2 regions of the Planococcus sp. YIM B11945 genome follow, and region 1 is predicted to be linked to the other one. Evidence: riboswitches for the same ligand, from Rfam matches in the RefSeq annotation. Region 1 holds a riboswitch; the other holds the start of a gene.

The links. Region 1 has a riboswitch for cyclic di-AMP ahead of ACRRQV_RS08805 (potassium channel family protein). Riboswitches for the same ligand answer to the same signal wherever they lie in the genome.
Region 2: it holds a riboswitch for cyclic di-AMP, as region 1 does, so the genes downstream of both, ACRRQV_RS10740 (APC family permease) here and ACRRQV_RS08805 (potassium channel family protein) in region 1, are expected to answer to the same signal.

Annotation. Positions count from the first base shown of each region.
Region 1 covers NZ_JBOZWR010000004.1:165,284-175,162, forward strand. Annotated here, with positions in the region: gene ACRRQV_RS08800 (TrkH family potassium uptake protein) at 320-1,648, opposite strand; gene ACRRQV_RS08805 (potassium channel family protein) at 1,765-2,421, opposite strand; cyclic di-AMP (ydaO/yuaA leader) riboswitch at 2,510-2,656, opposite strand; partial or broken gene ACRRQV_RS08810 (linear amide C-N hydrolase) at 2,729-3,072, shown strand; gene ACRRQV_RS08815 (GNAT family N-acetyltransferase) at 3,339-3,836, opposite strand; gene ACRRQV_RS08820 (NUDIX hydrolase) at 3,866-4,333, opposite strand; gene ACRRQV_RS08825 (metallophosphoesterase) at 4,347-5,171, opposite strand; gene ACRRQV_RS08830 (ABC transporter permease) at 5,398-6,183, opposite strand; gene ACRRQV_RS08835 (ATP-binding cassette domain-containing protein) at 6,180-7,061, opposite strand; gene ACRRQV_RS08840 (PLD nuclease N-terminal domain-containing protein) at 7,058-7,252, opposite strand; gene ACRRQV_RS08845 (DUF1648 domain-containing protein) at 7,266-8,366, opposite strand; gene ACRRQV_RS08850 (GntR family transcriptional regulator) at 8,363-8,752, opposite strand; gene ACRRQV_RS08855 (MgtC/SapB family protein) at 8,916-9,611, opposite strand; gene msrA (peptide-methionine (S)-S-oxide reductase MsrA) at 9,709-9,879, opposite strand, start outside.
Region 2 covers NZ_JBOZWR010000004.1:557,368-567,246, reverse strand. Annotated here, with positions in the region: gene dctP (C4-dicarboxylate transporter DctP) at 1-572, shown strand, start outside; gene ACRRQV_RS10740 (APC family permease) at 814-2,586, opposite strand; cyclic di-AMP (ydaO/yuaA leader) riboswitch at 2,879-3,021, opposite strand; gene ACRRQV_RS10735 (LysE/ArgO family amino acid transporter) at 3,250-3,909, shown strand; gene ACRRQV_RS10730 (class I SAM-dependent methyltransferase) at 4,067-4,630, shown strand; gene ACRRQV_RS10725 (NUDIX hydrolase) at 4,831-5,445, shown strand; gene ACRRQV_RS10720 (proline iminopeptidase-family hydrolase) at 5,476-6,348, shown strand; gene ACRRQV_RS10715 (multidrug effflux MFS transporter) at 6,551-7,756, shown strand; gene ACRRQV_RS10710 (alkaline phosphatase) at 7,945-9,312, shown strand; gene ACRRQV_RS10705 (DUF4352 domain-containing protein) at 9,336-9,879, shown strand, end outside.

The DNA.
Region 1 (9,879 bases):
TTAATACATATTGATAATGCTTTTCTGATCTTCATACATTTGGTGACATACTTCTGGCAAGCTCTACTCTCTTAATTCTGATGAACCGATTTGTAAAAGTGGTTTATAAAAGAACTTCTGCATAAAAAAGGAAGACCAAACGCCTGTTAGGATAAGCAGCTTGGTCTTCAAGTATAAATTTTAGCGTTTTATTGAGATTTGTATGAAATGTTTAAGTATCCAGATTGAATCAGCATTTCTTTCTTCTAACTAAAGTACAGCAATTCCTCAAAAACGATGGCTTAAAAAATCCATAACCACGCCAAAATCCTCTTTTTCTCTATCCCGTATAGACTTGGTCGTAAGGGAAGCGGTAATTCTCTTTCTTCGGCTTCAGCAGAATCAGGAAAAGGGTCAACGGTCCGATGCGGCCGATAAACATCAACATAGAAATCAAGACCTCGCCTATATTGCTCAAGTCCGCGGTGATACCCATCGACAACCCGACGGTGCCAAAAGCGGAAACCACTTCAAACGCGAGCGGAAGGAAAGGAAGCGGTTCAAAAATCATCAACAAAAACATAAACAACAAAACCACCAGCATGCTGATCGTCGTAACGGCCAACGAGCGGATGATGACTTCAGACCGAATGGAACGGCCAAAGATATCCGGTTCCTTGCGCGTCTGCAAAAAAGCAATCGAAGCGAGGACGACCACAATAAAGGTGCTGAGTTTAATGCCGGAAGCCGTAGAGGCAGTGCCTGCTCCAATGAACATCAGGACCATGGTGAACAACAACGTCGGATCTTCCATGACGCCATAATCCAACACGTTGAACCCGGCAGTTCGGGGAGTCACGCCGGTAAAATAGGAGGCAGTCAGCTTATCCCACAACGAGAAGTTCCCGATAGTCTTGGGGTTGCTGGACTCCAAAATGAAAACGGTCAAGGTCGCCAGGAAATTGAGTAAGATTGTCCCTGTCACCATCAGCTTGGTGTGCAGCGACCATTGGCGGAACGATTTTTTTTGGTAAATGTCCATTATGACTGTAAAGCCCAGTCCTCCAAGGATAAACAGGCTGGACAATAAAAGGGTCACAAAAGGATCCCCTGCAAAACTCATCAGGTTATCGGAAAACAAAGCAAATCCGGCATTATTAAAGGCGGAAATGACATGGAAGACACTTAAATGCAAGGCTTCTTTTATGCCGTAGGCAGGCAGCCAATACAAAGTCAGAATGATTATACCCAACGCTTCTACGATGAAGACAAAACTAAGAATGATTTTAACCAGACGGATAATGCCGCCCACTGAGTGTTGCGAAAAGGATTCCTGCAGATACATGCGGTTCTGGAGTCCGATTTTCTTTCGGAACAGCAAAAGCAAAGCGGTGCCAAAAGTCATCAATCCAATGCCCCCGAATTGAATCAGGACCAGCAGCACACCTTCTCCGAAAGCAGTAAGCATAGTGCCGGGGTCAAATACGCTCAAACCCGTCACGGTTGTGCCGGAAGTGGCGGTGAAAAGGGCATCCACCCACGAAATGGGGCTGGTAGTAGCCATTGGCAATTTCAACAACAGCGTGCCAACAAAGATAAGAAACAGAAAACTTCCCGCAATCAGAAAAGGAGGGGAGATTGAACCCCGCTTCTTTTTCATGGACTTCATAACATGCACCTCTAAATTCTAAGAATAAAAACCAATGGCTTTTCTCAACAAACAACTAAACTTACTTACATGACAGCTTGTTTGATAAAACAACTGAAATGCATATTGAAGTTCGATTAAAGCCCCTTATCTTCAAAGCGCTTCAAATCTTCTTTATGGCCAATGATTACCAAGACATCCTTTAGGCGGATCTCATCTTCCGGGAGTGGGACAATGTTTACGTCCTCCCCGCGCTTGATGGCCAGGATGGTGCAGTTGTAGCGCGTCCGGATGTCTAATTCCCTCAAGGTTTTCTCCGCTACTTTTTTCGATGCAACCAGTTCAACAATGCTGTACTCTGCAGACAGGTCAATGTAATCAATGATTTTTTCAGAATCCATATGATGGGCAATGCGGATCCCCATCTCATGTTCCGGTTGGATAACCCGATCGGCTCCTACTCGTTCCAGGATTTTTTGATGCTGTAAGTCTCGAGCCTTTACCCAGACGTTTGTCACGCCCATCTCCTTCAACATCAACGTACATAATACACTGGATTGAAGGTTATCGCCGATGGCCACGATGGCGTGGTCAAAATTCCGTACACCGAGCGACTTCAATACATTCTCATCCGTTCCGTTCGCCACGAGGGCTTGGGTTGAATGGTCCGATACACCCATGACTCTTTCTTCATCTGTATCAATAGCAAGTATCTCATGTCCCAACCGGTGCAGCTCTTTGCAGGCACTCGTTCCGAATCTGCCAAGACCGATGATTACAACTTGTTTTTCCACTACTTCCCCCTCTTTCCTGCTGTTTTTCTCCAACAAAAAAAACCATCACAAATAGAATGGTCTTAGGCTATGCCTTTGGCCCTTCTCTCGAATTACACAATAACGCTTACGGGGTTAGCTGCCGGATTAGGAATGGAGAGTATCCCTTCTTACATAAGTAAGATTCACCCCAGATAGGAATGGCTTCTATCAAATGTGGTTCCCCCGCTCAATTAAGATTCAGCGATTAAAAGGTAGGTTCATATATATTTTCAACAAAGTAAAAACTACGCTTCTTTTTTAAGCATGTCAATGTTTTTAAATAAGTAATGAATTTTCAAATTGCATGGAGTTGAAAGTGTATAGCCGCGGCATGGGGAACTGGTCTCCCTGAGGACTTGGTCTCCCTGAGGACTTGTCTTTCTCTTCTCGATTTGTCAAAGCGGCTTTTACAAAGCTAAATTCAAACTCAATGATTACGAGTCCGAAAGCGCCGGTCAATTTTTCCAAATCCTAAAATCAATAGAGCAACAAAAAGGCTTATCTGACGTAGATGGAGGAGAATGTGAATAAACCCTTTATTCTTCTTGCTGAAATATGGACAAAGGAATTTACAATTTCACCACATTTGACAATAGCCAAATTACTGCCGCAGATATGTACAAGAAAGACCACTTATTCATTAATTAATAGCCAGCAAAATAATAAGCAAATTAATGTGAGGCAAGAGAAAACCGATTCTGCTAATGATCACAGAATCGGTTCAAAACAGCTAAGAACCATAAAAGAACCTTCATAACGTGCCACAATACGTTACAAAGGTTCTTTTATTTTTGACTTCTATATAAATGAATTGATTTTTGTTCACCAACAGTATAAAAGTAACATCCTGTAAAAACGCTGACCACCATTAAACGACGGGAGCATTTGTTAACAGTTCATCCGCTTGTCGGAGAATTTCCCACCCGCATGCACATAACAATTTGCTCACCTGTTGAACGCATGATCCGTCTGCCTGTATCTTCGAACCCCGCTTTGACGTACAAGCGCTGGGCCGGAATATTCCGCGCATTAACGCCCAGCACCACTTCGTTGAAATTGGAAAACTCACTTAAGATAAATTCGGGCAGCGCATAGATCGATCCTGTCGCAATGCCTCGTCCCTGAAATTTCGGATTCACGGAATAACCCCGCAGCAAGAGCGCCTTTGGATTATTCGAATACTTTTTCCGGTCGTCTGATTCATCCAGTTCAAAAAAGCCAGCCACTTCTTCGCCCGCTTTGATGACGATCAAGTGTTTCAGCGGGTTTTCTGCGTCGCGCTTGATGATGTCTTGGGGCAATCCAGTGAACTCCAGCTGATCGGACGGCAAATCGTATTTGACCGCGACTTTTGAGGTGTAACGGTGAAGAGAAACGTCTTTTCGCTTGATCATAGTCTTGTCTCCAATCGGTTAACTCGAAATTAGTTTGACACAATCACGTGCTGTGTTTCACCAGGCAGCTCGCTTAACGCTTTGCGCAAAAACTCTGGCTGCAAAGCCATTTGCGGCACTTCGGAAAATGGAACCCACTGGTACAGTAAACGCTTGCCTTCTGGTCCATGGAATGAGCCGGTCTGAAAATACGGTTGGTCTTCTGTTCCGTGAATCAGGTAATAAAAGCCGATTTCATGGAATTTCCGACCGTCGTACGAAAAGAAATTTTCCACCACACACAGCAAGCGGTCCACTTCTACAGCCACGTCCAGTTCTTCTTTCATTTCCCGCTCCAAACAGGCTTTTGACTCTTCTTGCATTTGCGCACGTCCACCCGGCAATGCCCAGTGCAGATCACCCGCTTGTTTATGAAGCAGCACGTGGCCATTTTCAATCCACACACCCGCTACCCGAAAATTAAACACTTGGTTTTCCAGTTCGAAAGTCGTATCCACCAGCCAGCACTTCCTATTCTTTTTCTAACGTTACCACAACAATTTCCGGTAAATTAAAGACACGGAGGGGAAATCCGCTATTGCCAAGCCCGCGGCTGAGCACGAGCTGGGTGCTGTCTTTTCGAAAAACGCCTTCAGTCATCTGCGGAAACCAGCCCTGTCCCGGAGCAATCAACCCGCCAATTCCTGGAATGCGGATCTGGCCGCCATGGGCATGGCCCGCAAATACCACATCAACGCCTTCTTCGACATACACATTGAACATTTCAGGGCGGTGGGACAGCAGCAGCGTAAATGCATCGCCCATGTCCGCTTCTACAAGCGACTCACGGATAAACTCGTCTTCTAACGTCGAAGTGTCGAGCAGTGGATCGTTGATGCCTGCAATTTGAAGGGATTCCCCTTCTTGCTCCCACATGACGCTTTCATTCATCAGCACCTTAACGCCGCGGGCTTCCAGTGCTTCGGTAATTTCATCGATTTTATTTACCGCGACTTCGTGATTGCCGATGACGAAGTACACTTCGCTCATTTCCACCAAAGCATCCACTAACGTCAGGCTTGCCTGTAAATCATAGCGATTGCTGTCGATCAAATCGCCGGTCAAAAAAATCGCATCCGGCTTGGCCGCCTTTACCTTTTTGATCAATAACGACTGGCCTTTGCCAAAAGTCGCGTTATGTAGATCGGAGACTTGCACAATTTTCTTGCCTGCAAAAGCTTCCGGCAAATCCGGTGAAGCGATGGTGTATTCTGTCGTCTGCACCCATTTATTGTTCACCCAGACAAATCCCCATGCCATCAGCACAAGAATCAGCAGGACAATGATTTTTTTCATAAAATGGCCTCTATTCACATTAGATTGTTGCAGTCAAAACGGACGCGTTGTCCTTTTAGGGTGACGGTCTTCGAAAAGATGCCTAACTGCGGCCGCTTGCACTTAAAATGCGCGAGCCGCTTCCCTGCGTTTTTTCCGTTAATTCATCAACTTCCCTCTATTTTAACAGGAATTAACGAAAAAAGAAGCGGTTAGCCATGGCTGCCGCTTCCTTGAAAATCAGATATTAAACTTTTGCTTTTGATGCATTTTTCTCGGACATCCAAATGCCTGACAGAACCAGCATGATGATTAAACCGCCAGCAATCGCCATCGACCACCAAAAATGGCTAAGTTCAGGTCCGCCAGTCAGCCACCCTGTTGCATATACGGGGATTTTCAACGGCGAAATGGTCCAATAAGTGCCAACCAGTCCATCGAAGATCTGCAAGATAAAGATCAGGGCAAGCGATGCCGCCGCGGCAAGCCCGGTATTGGGCAAGGCTGCACTTGCGGCTAATACGACCGAGACAATCAAGACGATCCAGACGCTATACGAACTGACGAATTGAAGAAAATTAAAGAAATCTACCGGTGAATACAGCAGCATCGTGTAATAATACGCTGCTAAAAATCCGAGCCAGACGCTGGCAATGGCGATTAAACTAGCCATCATCCATTTGCTTATAAAATAAGAGGAAAACGACAAGGGCCGGATATACAATAACGTAGCTGTGCCGCTTCTGCGCTCCCCTGCAACCGACCCCACATATGCTAGTACCAGCACAAGCAATCCGATCAGCTGATATTGCCCCATGACGGCGGCCATCAGTTGTTCGGGAGTCGGCTCTGGAAACTCGATTACCGCACCTTCTGGCAGATTCCCTACGGAATCCAAAATTTGCGGCATAAAATAATTGCTCACCGGCTCTAATATGCCAAACAAAATAAAGACGATTGGCAGCCAGAGAATCTTGTAGTTTCTTATGTTTTCCCGCCACTCTTTTTTCAGCAATACGCCCATTTGGTTCATTTGCCGCTCGCCACCTTCAAAAAGATTTCTTCCAGTGTCGCCGTTTGGAGTTCTACGCCAAGAACGCCTTGATCCCACGTTCCGAGTGCTGCCAACACTTCTTGCATGGTGGGTCCATTTTCTGTTATGGCCAAAAAAACGGTTGCGCCGGAAACGGACCCTTGCCACGAAGTTTGATTCATAAATAACGTTGAAAGCTCGTTCGAATGGAACGCAATACGGATGCGCGGTTCTGCATGCCGTTCTTTGACATCCGATAAGGACCCTTGTTCGACCAGTTGGCCGTTTTGCATAAAGAGGACTTGGTCGGTCATTTCTTCAGCATCATTCAATATATGCGTGGAATAGAGAATCGTCGTATCTTGCTGGAGCGATTTCAGCAAATTCATGATTTCCCGCCGGCCAGTCGGATCCAGCGCGGAAACCGGCTCATCCAAAAGCAGCAGCTTTGGCTGGTGGACAATCGCTTGGGCAAGGCCGAGGCGCTGCTTCATGCCGCCTGAAAAAGCGGCTGTTTTTTTATTCAGCGCATTGCCCAATCCGACAAACTCTAACGTTCGGGTGGACTGCAGCCGTATATTTTTCGCGTCAACCCCGCTCAATTTCGCTGCCATTTCCGTAAATTCAAGAGCAGTTAGCCAAGGGAAGAACTGCGGGTATTGCGGGAGAAACCCCATTCCCATTTCTTTTGGCCAATTGATCGTGCCTTTTGTCGGCTTCAGCATACCGGCAAGCATCGACAAGGTCGTCGTTTTTCCCGCCCCGTTCGGACCGATCAAAGCCGTCGCCGTGTGCTCATTCAGCAAAAATGAAACATCATCCACTGCCGCCTCTTGTCCATAACGTTTCGTCAGGTTATACACTTCCAGCAAACTCAATAGTTTCGCCTCCCAATCACCAAGTATAAGATGGGCCCGATGATGTTAATCACGACGATGATGAGGCCCCACATCCATTTTGGCCCGTTCGGATTAGGGTTTTTAATCAAGTCAACGAGCGTGAAAATCATCAAGCCGACTTGAATCAGAAGGATTGGCAAAAGAAGCAGCAATAAGTTCATAGATTCCATACATTCTCCTCCTTCATGAGATTAAAAAGGCAATGGCCAAGATGACCACTAGCGGCAAAACGACGATCAGCCAGCTTCTTGGATTCCCTAAGTTGATGGTCCAGCCGATGCCAAAACGTTTTTCCACCATGACAGATGGATCGGCCGCGTTGATGTAAAAGATGCCCCATTTCCAATAGCGGTCATTGTCGGCATCGATAACGTCTGCTTCCACTTCTTCCGTCTCTTCTACTGAATTCGTAGCAGCCACTTTAAAGGTGTAGACGCCGGTTGCCCCCAGCACCACAATTAAAAAGCCGAATGTGATTGCCATATTCCAAAGCGTACTGCTGAATTCCGGCTGGATAATTGACAATTGAATGCTGCCAAGCAAAAGAGTTGCCGCCAAAGAAGTCAGAAACAGCAGCCAGCTGCCGTATTTGCGGGAAACCAATTGCCGGGTTTTTGACCGCTGCTTTTGGCTTGCTAAGATTTTCGACCCGCTCGTTTTCATAGCGTGGTTCAAGAAATAAAACATCAGCTGCATGACGCCCAACATGATGAGCATCGAAATGCTTGAGAAAATTGTTTTGCCGGTAAAAGCATCCGGCTCGCCGTTTGGCCCGAAATGAGTGGGAATTTGTGCAGGCAAGTTGGCATATTCCATAAGTGTATACGCAATCAGCCCCGCTGTAACAATGAGCGGTACAAGAAAAGCTGAACCCGACACCATCTCCACTTCGTTCCGGAACTGCAGATCCACAACGACTTTTTCTCGTTTTCCAGCCGTCCATCCTTGCTGCCTTTTTTCCTTTTTCACTTTCAAATGGTTAACAACATACAAGCCCATGCTCAGTACAATAAGGCCAAATTGAGCGGCAACGCCCCATAAAACCGCCGCTTCTTCAGTAAAGCTCTCGGCGCTGAATATGGAAACATAAAGTACCGCAAGCACTCCGCCGGTCAACAGAACGACTGCCCGGTACCGTTTTTTCAGCTGCACAAGCATTGGTTCTTTGATAAAAGCCTCAGGCACGTAAATGCCAAAGACTTCCGTTCTTTTCACCCAATACGGCACAAAGGCTTGAACCACAAACAGAACAATTAAAATGCTCGCCATTAACATTACCGTCATGTTCCTTCCCCCTTGATGTCTTTCAGTAATCTTTCTGTTAAACCCATAAGTTCTTCTTTGCTGAGCCTCAAGCAAAGCGCTTCCGCCAAAATCGGACGCAGTTCCTGCTCAATGCGCTTGCGTTCTTGTTCGGTCGCTTCCCTTAAGCCGTTCGGATGAATAAAAACGCCTTTTTTCTGGACAATTTCAATCATGTTTTTTTCCTGCAAATAATGGTACGCCTTATTGACCGTATGCATGTTCATGCCAAGATCGGCTGCGAAAGCCCGTACCGATGGCATAGGGGTACCCGGCTTCAACTTGCCGTTCGCAATTCCTTCCATAATCTGCTGGGCCAGCTGCAAATAAATAGGCACGGCGGAACCCGGTTCGATTTCAATAAACATCTGCTCACCCCTTTTGTTCTACTATCACTAGAACACTTGTTATACTCATAATAGAACAGAAATAATTTTCAGTCAAATCGAGAATTAAATAATTGGTTTTACACTATAAAAAAGCAGGCAAGCTCAATTTTTGAGCTTGCCTGCTTAGTATTTTATTTCTTGCCTACACAATCACTTTATAAATGATCGTTGATTTCTGCAGCTTCTTGATCAATTCAGATTCATTTTTAATGTTGCCGCCATTGATCGTAAACGTATACTTGGAGGCGTTTTTTTCACTATAAAGCTCTTCGTTTTCGATTTGGAAGCCGATAACTTCCACTTCGCTTTCTTCAAAAAAACCGCTGATCATATCATATGCATTTTCGCGGTCTTCCGCCACGATAACAATGGTTTTTTGTTTGTAGATCGACAAATACTTTCTCTCCACTTTTTCCAGAAAGTGCAGCGTGATTAGTACGATTGCCGTCGTCAAAATCCCGACAAAATACATATCGATGCCGATGACCAAGCCAAGGCCAGCCGCTACCCATATTGAAGCAGCGGTCGTCAATCCTTTTACCGATCCTTTTTGGACAATTATGGTTCCGGCTCCTAAAAAGCCGATGCCGCTAATTACATAAGAAGGAATTCTTCCCGGATCGAACCGGATTACATCACTGTCCTGGCTCAAAAACATATCAAATCCGGTAATCGATAAAATCATCATAAGGCATGAACCGGTTCCGACGAGGACATGCGTGCGGAGGCCGGCGGGCTGTTGTTTGGATTCTCTTTCGATCCCGATCAAACCGCTTAATATCGCAGCGAGCAGCAAGCGGATGATGATGTCTAGAAAATCTGCTGGAATAAAATCCATCACGGTTCCTCCTGACATTCTGCAGCGCTATTATGCATTTACCCTGAAAGTTTGCTTTTATGCCTGAAGCTTTTTTCGATAAAGGCGCATTCGTTCTTTACCATTTTATCGCCATGAGCGCCACAATCAGCTGTTGGCGGTATTCGTCTTTAATTGGCCAGCCGGTGATTTCCTGTTTTAATCCATCTCGCGTCCCATAGCCTTTGACAAAGCCGTTCAACCGCGCAGCAAATGTCGAATCGACCAGCATCGAAGGTTCCGGAAAAAA
Region 2 (9,879 bases), 390 kb from region 1:
TGAACGGCATCAGCTTGTGGAATTACTTGAAATTCATCAAAGAAGAAATTTTGATCGTGCTAGGCACAAGCTCGTCGGAATCTGTGCTGCCGCGCATGATGGACAAAATGGAACGCTACGGTGCTTCTAAATCAGTTGTAGGCTTAGTGATACCAACCGGGTATTCATTTAACCTGGATGGAACGTCCATTTACTTATCGATGTCGGTTGTTTTCCTGGCGCAAGTCTTCGGCGTCGATTTGTCGATCGGCCAGCAAATTACCATCATCTTAATCTTGATGCTGACGTCAAAAGGCGCTGCCGGTGTTACCGGAAGCGGATTTATCGTTCTAGCATCCACGTTGTCGGCTTTGCAAGTTATCCCTCTAGAAGGTTTGGCGCTGCTTCTTGGCGTTGACCGCTTCATGAGCGAAGGGCGCGCAATCGTCAACTTGATCGGAAACGGAATTGCAACACTTGTCGTGGCGAAAAGCGTCGGCGAGTTTGATGAAACCAAGAGCAAGCAAGCCTTCTCGGATATGGTCGCCTTAAAGAAAGCGAACCGGGCAGCAGCTGCAAATTCAGAAGCTTAATCAAAAACATAGGAGAGGGGACTGTCCCAAAAGTGGCTGACGTCCATTTCAGCGGACGCTTTCCGCGGGCTTGCGCCGAACTAACTCGGGCTAAATGCCCGAGTGGATTTCGACACTGCGTTATCCCGCAGGAGTCGCCGCTTCCATTCCCGTCAGCAAGCTTAAAAACCGGCAAAGAAAAGCAATCCTTTTCTTTGCCGGTTTTATCTTTTTTAGTTATGGGACAGCTCCCTCTCCTTTTTTATTTTTTCAAATGGTAAGGCACTGTCACGACGATTAAATTGCGGCGGTAAAGCAAAATAGTCCGGATCAACGTACCGGATTGGTTGTGAAGAATGTTGTGCCATCCTTTTTTAGGGATGAATTGCGGGATGACCACCGTCACCCGGTAATGCAGTTCGGTTGCTTTGTGTTCCACCGTACCGATAAACTTCATCAGCGGGTGAAGAATGCTTCGGTAAGGCGAATACAGCGTGACGAGCCGGACATCGGGATGCCACACTTTCCATTTTTCTTCAAAGCGTTTTTCATCTTCGCGGTCAAACGTCACATATACCGCGATGATTTGATCGACGGAAAGCGAGCGCGCGTAATTGATCGAAGTTTCGACCACTTGGGTGATGCCGGCGACCGGAATAATCATGACATTTCCTTCCACAGGAATCGCCGTTGCCTTGGAAATCCGCAATTGATCGGCAACCGCTTTGTAATGGCTGTGAATTCGGTGGAAAACGAAAATGATGAACGGCAAGAACACCAAAACCGGCCAGACTTGGGCAAACTTTGTAAGAAAGAAAATCAACGTGACCAACAAACTGATCAACGCACCGGTTGTGTTGATCGCAAACTTGGTTTGCCATCCTTTTGGCTTTTCACGGAGCCATTTGACCATCATGCCGCTTTGGGACAGTGTAAACGGAATAAAAACGCCGACCGCATAAAGCGGAATCAGCTGTTCGGTATGTCCCCCAAACAACACAATGAGAATAATGGAAGCAAGCCCAAGAATAATGATGCCGTTCGAGTAGCCCAACCGGTCGCCACGTGCCATAAACATCCGCGGAATGAATTTATCGGTCGCTAAATTGACTGCAAGCAACGGAAATGCGGAATAGCCGGTATTAGCTGCCAAGATCAAAATCAAAGCGGTTGTGCCTTGAATGAAAAAATACATGGCGTTCCGTCCGAAAGTTTCTTCAGCAATTTGTGAAACCACGGTCACTTCCGCGTTCGGGGTGATGCCGTAATAATACGCCATGAACACAATGCCGGAAAATAATGCGGCCAACAGCCCGCCCATAATGGTCAAGGTTTTGGCGGCATTGACAGGAGCCGGCGCTTTAAAGTTCGGAATGGCATTGGAAATTGCTTCGACTCCGGTCAAAGCGGAACTTCCAGAGGCAAAGGCACGAAGCAAGAGAAACAAACTGATGCCGGCAACCGGCGTTCCAATGGATGCGTGCAAGTCGGGAGATACTGCGCCAGTCGCAATCCGGTAAAAGCCGGCAACGATCAAGATGAACAAAGCGAAAACAAATAAATAAACCGGATACGCCAAAACGGAAGCCGATTCGGTCACTCCTCTTAAATTCAGAAGAGTGATAAAAACCACAAAAGTGATGGCAATGGCAATATTGTGTTCATGCAGCTCGGGAAAAGCAGACGTCATGGCATCTGTCCCGGCGCTTACACTCACGGCCACGGTTAAAATATAATCCACCAGCAATGATCCGCCAGCGATCAAGCCGGGATTCATGCCGAGATTTTCTTTGGATACGACATACGCTCCGCCGCCTTGCGGATAAGCGAAAATGATTTGCCGGTATGATAAGATTAGCGCCGTTAACAGCACCAATACACAAAGAGCGATCGGCAGAGAGTACCAGAATGCGACACTGCTGACCGTGATTAAGACTAGTAACATTTGCTCCGGTCCGTACGCCACAGAAGAAAGCGCGTCGGAAGAAAGGATGGCCAAAGCTTTCGTTTTGTTAAGCTTTTGTTCACCTAACATTGTCGATTTTAAAGGCCGTCCGATTAAAAATCGTTTGATTGCAGATACCATCGTGTACACCATCCAGTTTGATTAATAATAATTGTAATTATCTAACGCGATATAGCCATTATGCTGAAGAATTTCCTTCCCCCAAATCTACTTTAACCTCTTGACTCGCATCCCAGCTCTCTATAAAGGATAGGCAAACTGCATAAAATTAAGCACAAGAAAAAGACCCGCTTTTTTTCGGGCTGTTTTTTTGCATGCGAAATACGCAACAAAAAAACACCTTGAATAAAGGTGGTCTTTAGACCTCCTTCGCTTTAGCCGACGAAGTTAGCTGACGGGCAGAATGGCGAAAGAGTTGCTCTCATTCTTCCTGCAAACACGCAGAATTAGCCCCAATAGATTGGTTCCTCCGTTCCCTGAAAAGGGATTAGGCCGAGATATGCAGTTAGCTTCTGAACGTTATTCTACTCCGCTTTTTATAAAAGTCAACATAAATAATTTGGGCAAAATCCAGCTTGTAAAACAAGCATTTTATCCTTTGCTCTGGGAGTTGTTTCATGATTAATCGGAGATTTTCTTGCTTAAAAGAAAAAGTTTTCGGAATGCTGAGGTAACTAGAGACAGATGCTTGATCCTTCGTTAAACTAAATAAAAAAAGAAGGAGGGCGCTGAGTGGAACCGTTGCTTCACGGAATTGTTTTAGCTTTTGGGCTGATTTTGCCTTTAGGCGTCCAAAATGTTTTTCTCTTCAACCAAGGAGCGATTCAGAAAAAATTTACACAGGCACTGCCAGCGGTCATAACGGCTGGAGTATGCGATACTGTTTTGATTTATTCGGCTGTTGCCGGGGTTTCCCTTCTGGTGTTTAGTTTTGATTGGCTGAAGAACTTGTTGTTTGGAGTGGGCTTCTTTTTCCTCGCTTATATGGGATGGGCAATGTGGAAAAGCACAGCCGCTGCATCGGACAAGCAGCCAACCAAGTTTTCGGCAAAGCGGCAAATCGCTTTTGCTGCGTCAGTTTCCCTGCTGAATCCGCATGCCATCATGGATACGGTCGGAGTGATCGGCACGAGTTCGCTGGTTTACACAGATTCTGCAAAGTGGCTGTTCACATTTGCCTGCATCGCAGTCTCATGGATCTGGTTTTTCAGTTTAGCGGTTGCCGGAAGAAAGGTCGGGAAGCTGGACCGTTCTGGTCGTTTTTTGAATCATTTGAATCGCATATCTGCCTGCATCGTTTGGGGAGTGGCCCTTTATATGGGCTATCAACTTCTGCATTCGCTTTTTGCTCCTGAAATACTTGCGGAAGTGGCCATTATTTTCAGCAGTTAAATATTATTTGCTGATTATAGCGCCCGATGTAGGGGTATAGCAAAACAAAAAAGAACAAGTAAAAGATCCATAGAGGCTGCAAAGATTCACATACTTTCATGAAGACATACTTTGATGTTGATTTTCACGAAACTGATGATGAAAAGGGGCAAAGTACATGAGTACAAAAGAATATGTGAAGAATTTGATAAAAGACCCGAACATCGCCTCAATTACCCCAACTTCAAAAATGGGGGTCCGAGAAGTGTGCAGCAAAATGGATTTGAGCAAAAAAGTGGTGATCGTAGAATATGGGCCTGCAACAGGCGTTTTCACCAATTATTTGCTCAAGCGCATCACGAAAGACTCATTGATCATTGCCATCGAGTTGAACGCCAATTTTGTGGAGTATTTGGACAAAAACGTAAAAGACCCGCGTTTAAAAGTTCATCATGACAGCGCTGAAAATATTTTAGGAATTATCAAGCAGTATGGAGTAGAAAAAGTCGATTACGTAATTTCCGGCATCCCATTTTCACTGCTGGATGAAGAAACCCGTGAGACGATTGTCAAACGGACGAGCCACGCAATCAAAAAAGGCGGGAAATTTTTGCCATATCAAACGTTTTTCCAAAAAGATACACACTTGATGAATTACTTGGAAGATTATTTTCCGCGTGCCCATGATCAATTCTTTTTCCGCAACATACCGCCTATGCGCATCTACGAGGCGATAAAATAAGAAAGTGTCCGGTTCTTAAAAGACGGCTTTGCCCTGGAGTATTGAGTTCAGGGCCTTCTGCAACAGTTCGGAAATAAAAAGTGAATATTTTGACGAATGTTCGGTATACTTAAAAGGATCCAAGAAAAAGAAGCCCGAAATACTTTGGAAAGTGCCATACATGTGTAAAAAAAAGAAGAAAGCTGACGTAAGGTGACGCTATGGAACCTAAAACAATTATGAATAAAATCAAAAATCGCACACCCTCTGTTTTGGGCAATGAGGAGTTTTCAAAATTTGCCGTTTTGTTGCCCCTTATTGAAAAAGAGGGAGAACTTCACGTTCTGTTTGAAGTGCGGTCCTATGAATTGCGAAGCCAACCGGGAGAGATTTGTTTTCCAGGAGGAAGAATTGATCGTCAGGACAAAACGGAAAAAGATACGGCATTAAGGGAAACAATCGAAGAACTAGGAATCAGCCAAGCAGATATCTCAGACGTTTTTCCGCTTGATTATATTGTGTCGCCTTTTGGAATGATGATTTATTCGTTCACGGGTGTGATTGATTCCGCCGTCGAATTTAACCCGAATCCTCCGGAAGTGGACAGCATTTTCACGGTTCCACTTGCGTATTTTCTTGAAACCAAGCCAAAAATCTACCGCATCAATTTTGATGTGCAGCCGGAAGAAAGTTTTCCTTACGACTTGATTGTCGGGGGAGAAAACTACAATTGGCGAACGAGAAAACTCGATGAATATTTTTACATTTATGAAGACAAAGTGATTTGGGGGCTAACGGCCAGAATTCTGAATCATTTTGTGGAAGTGGTGCGTTAAAGCAGCCAATACGAAAAAGGGGATAAGAGAATGGAGCATGTAACGGAAGGGTTTATTCCAGTAACAGGGGGAAAAGTTTGGTACCGCAAAACGGGAGACGGTCCTGGGGTTCCGTTGCTTGTCTTACACGGCGGTCCAGGCGGAATGAGCAATGAAAAAGATCCACTCCGCCGGCTCGGAAACGAACGGCCAGTCATCCAGTATGACCAATTAGGCTGTGGAAAATCCGATCGGCCGACAGATCTTGCGTTATGGACGGTGGAGCGCTCGGTCGAAGAACTTGGTCAAGTACGGAAAGCATTAGGGCTGGATGAAGTCCATATCCTCGGCCATTCTTGGGGGACAATGCTCGCTTCAAGCTACCTTTTCGAAAAGCCCGAAGGAGTGCGAAGCATAATTTTTTCCGGTCCTGCACTCAATTCCCGGACGTGGGAACAGGATCAGCGGAACTATTTGAAGCAATTTCCGAAAGACATGCAAGAAATCGTCGAGCGCCATGAACGGGAACAGACGACTGAAGCGTCCGAATACCAAGATGCCATGTTCGCTTTTTATAAACGCCACGTCTGCCGGCTAGATCCGTGGCCGGAAGATATGGTGGAAGAATTCGCTATAATGAACCAACAAATTTACAACCACATGTGGGGCGCATCTGAATTTACAGTGACGGGGACATTGCAGGACTTTGACGCAACGGAAAGGTTGGCGGAAATTGACCTTCCAAGTTTGTTTACGTGCGGCCGCTTTGATGAAGCCACGCCTGAAACAACCGAGTATTATGCAAGCCTGATGCCCGGTTCTGAATTCCACGTATTTGAAAATTGTTCGCATACGCCTGGAACCGAAGATCCCGAGGCATTTGCGAATAAAATAAGAGAGTTTTTAAACCGGCAAGAAAAATAGTGCAGCTTGTGCTTTAACACTAAAGCAGAAAAGCCTTCATTTTTCAGGATGAAGGCTTTTTTATGATCAAATTAAAAAAAGAAATCAAAGAAAGCCTTTAGAGCGGAACAAATTTTTATTTTGTGATACCCTAGACAACAGCTGTTTTCGAATCAGCCCTCCTCATCGAGAGATCCTGCATAGAAGAAAGGTTGTTGAACAAATGGAACACCTCACTGGCTTCAAAAGAGCGCGTTTTATCCTATTGTTAGGAGCGCTTACCTCCCTTATTCCTTTTACCATCGATATGTATCTGCCAGCCTTTCCGAGTCTTGCTGAAGTGTTTAAAACAAATGCTTCATCGGTCCAGCTCAGTTTGACGGCTTGTTTATTGGGTCTGTCCGTTGGGCAGTTAGTCGCCGGAACCTTAAGCGATATGCAAGGGCGCCGCAAACCGTTGATAGTATCTCTTATTATTTACGTCATTGCTTCAGCGGCATGTATGTTTGCACCGAATATCGGAGTCTTTATCGCGATGCGGTTTGCCCAAGGGTTTGCGGCATCGGCCGGTCTGGTTATTTCCCGGGCAATAGTGCGAGATGTCAGCAGTGGTGCTGAATTAACGCGCTTGTTTGCGTTGTTGATGGTCGTAAACAACTTGGTTCCCTTGCTTGCACCTTCAGTTGGAAGCGGGGTATTGATTTTCGCGAATTGGAAAGGAATTTTCCTTGTTTTATCGGTATTGGGCCTTATCCTTCTTTTGATTACAGCGTTTCGGATGGCGGAAAGCCTTCCTCCCGAAAAGCGCGTTCCAAGCAATTGGAAATCGACATTCGGCAACTTCGCCTCTATTTTAAAAGACCGCCAGTTTACGGGCTATGCGTTAGCCCAAGGCTTTTTGATCGGCGGCGTGTTTGCCTATGTCGCTGGAACTCCGTTTATTTACCAAAACATTTACGGCGTTTCGCCCCAAGTTTTTAGCTTGTTGTTTGGCATGAACGGAATCGGCTTGATTATCGGAAGTTATTCCGTTGGCCGGTTTACGCATATCTATTCCGAAAAACAATTTCTGGAAGCGGCGTTGTATGTAGCTACCGTCGCCGGTGCCTTGTTGCTGGCAGTTGTCATGCTCGATGGCCCGTTATGGGCAGTCGTCATTCCAATTTTCTTTTTCGTGACATCCATTGGTGTGGTCGGTACATCTTCGTTCACTTTGGCAATGGAAACGCAAAGTCATGTGGCGGGCAGCGCCTCTGCTTTACTCGGGCTCTTGCCGTTTGTTTTAGGAGCCATCACGGCGCCGCTTGTCGGAATTGCAGGCGAAGAAACGGCTGTGCCGATGGGACTGACCATCTTTTCAATGTGTTTAATCGCGTTAGTGAGCTATATTTTATTGGCAAAGCAGGCAGTGCGGCCTAAAGCCGAATAAGCAAAACAAAACGAAAGGTGTTGTCTCTGAATAAGAGAACAACGCCTTTTTAATTTGCAGAATCTGTTTTTTAAAATGAATAAAAGCTAAAAAAATACAACTTTACAAAATTCTTATTCTTTCTTCATTCCAGCTTTACAATCACTATCTATACTGATGGCTGTAAGAACACTTTAGGAGGCGAAAAAATGACTGGAAAAGGTTTGAAGAGAAAGCTGGTTCCAATTGCGCTAGCATCCGTTATTGCTGTTGCTGGAATGACTGTGCCAAGTGCAGAAGCAAAAGGGCATAATCAGGACAAAGTAAAAAACGTCATTTTCTTAATTGGCGATGGCATGGGCCCATCTTATACATCTGCTCATCGTTCCATGAAAGATGATCCGTCAACAAAGTTCGTTGAAGAAACGGCATTCGATCCTTATTTAGTGGGCCAGCAAATGACCTACCCGGAAGACCCGGCGCAGAATATTACCGATTCGGCATCTGCTGCAACGGCCATGGCAGCTGGAGTCAAAACGTACAATAACGCGATTGCCGTTGATAACGACGAACGGGAAGTGAAGACCGTACTCGAAGCGGCAAAAGAAAAAGGGAAAGCAACCGGGCTTGTCGCCACTTCTGAAATTACGCACGCCACTCCGGCCTCATTCGGCGCGCACGACATTGCCCGAAAAAATATGAATGCTATTGCTGACGATTATTTTGATGAATTGATCAGAGGGAAGCATAAAGTAGATGTTCTTTTAGGAGGCGGAACGGATTTGTTCGTCCGCAAAGACCGCAACTTAACGAAAGAGTTCAAAAAAGATGGCTATAGCTATGTCACAAACCGCAAAGAGCTTCTCAACAATAAAGACGGCCAAGTCCTCGGCCTGTTTGCGCCAGCGGGCATGCCAAAAATGATTGACCGCGACCGCAATACGCCGTCTCTGGAAGAAATGACAAAATCAGCGATTGAGCGGCTGAAACAGGACAAAGACGGATTCTTCTTAATGGTCGAAGGAAGCCAAGTGGACTGGGCGGGACACGACAACGATATTGTCGGGGCGATGAGCGAAATGGAGGATTTTGAAAAAGCGTATAAAGCCGCTATCGATTTCGCGAAAAAAGACAAAAATACTTTGGTCGTTGCTACAGCTGACCACTCCACTGGCGGATTCTCGATCGGCGCCGACGGCATTTACAACTGGTTCACCGATCCGATCAAAGCTGCAAAACGCACGCCTGACTTTATGGCCCAGCAAATCATCGATGGGGAAACCGTTGAAAAAACACTGGCTAAATACCTGGATTTGGAACTTGCGAAAGAGGAACTTCAGTCCGTGAAAAAAGCAGCGGAAGCTAAAGACTACACAGCAATCGACAATGCCATCGAGAACATCATCAACAAGCGTTCTTACACTGGCTGGACAACCGGCGGCCATACCGGGGAAGACGTTCCGGTTTATGCGTACGGACCATCAAGCCAAAAGTTTGCCGGACAGATGGACAACACCGACCACGCCAAAATCATTTTTGATTTGCTGAAGGCCAACGTGAAGATTAAAGACAATTAACTTTACCGCCAGGAGGTACTGCAATGAAAAAAATGTTGGTTTTCTGTTTGGCTGCAATGCTATTGTTGGCCGGCTGTTCAGCCCAAAGCGAATCTTCGGCATCGGCTCAAACGATAAAAGCAGCAGATGTGCCTGATTATTACGAAGAGTACACAAAGAATCCGCAAGTAGCCGATGACCGCTGGATTCAAGAGCCGGGACAAACCATGCGGGACAACAAAGGCGAAGCGAAGCTAAAGGCGTTTGCGCCCGTCGGTGAAACGTACACGATTGGTTCGATTGAGCTAACGGTTCGGGAAGCGAAAATTTTTCAATACAAACCCGAGTATAGCTTAATTGATTTCTACCATTCCTATACGCACGACATGGAATTTGATGTGGCAAAACTATTTGTAGAAATCAAAAACACTTCCGATGAGCCGCTTTATTTTGCCCCGCTCGCCTTGCTAGAAACGAGTGGAGGCGAAACAAAGCTATGGGAAGATGACATCTATTTGGAAGAGTTGAACGGTGAAATTGCGCCGGGCAAAACGAAAAAAGGCAACATTGGGTATATTGTGGAGAATG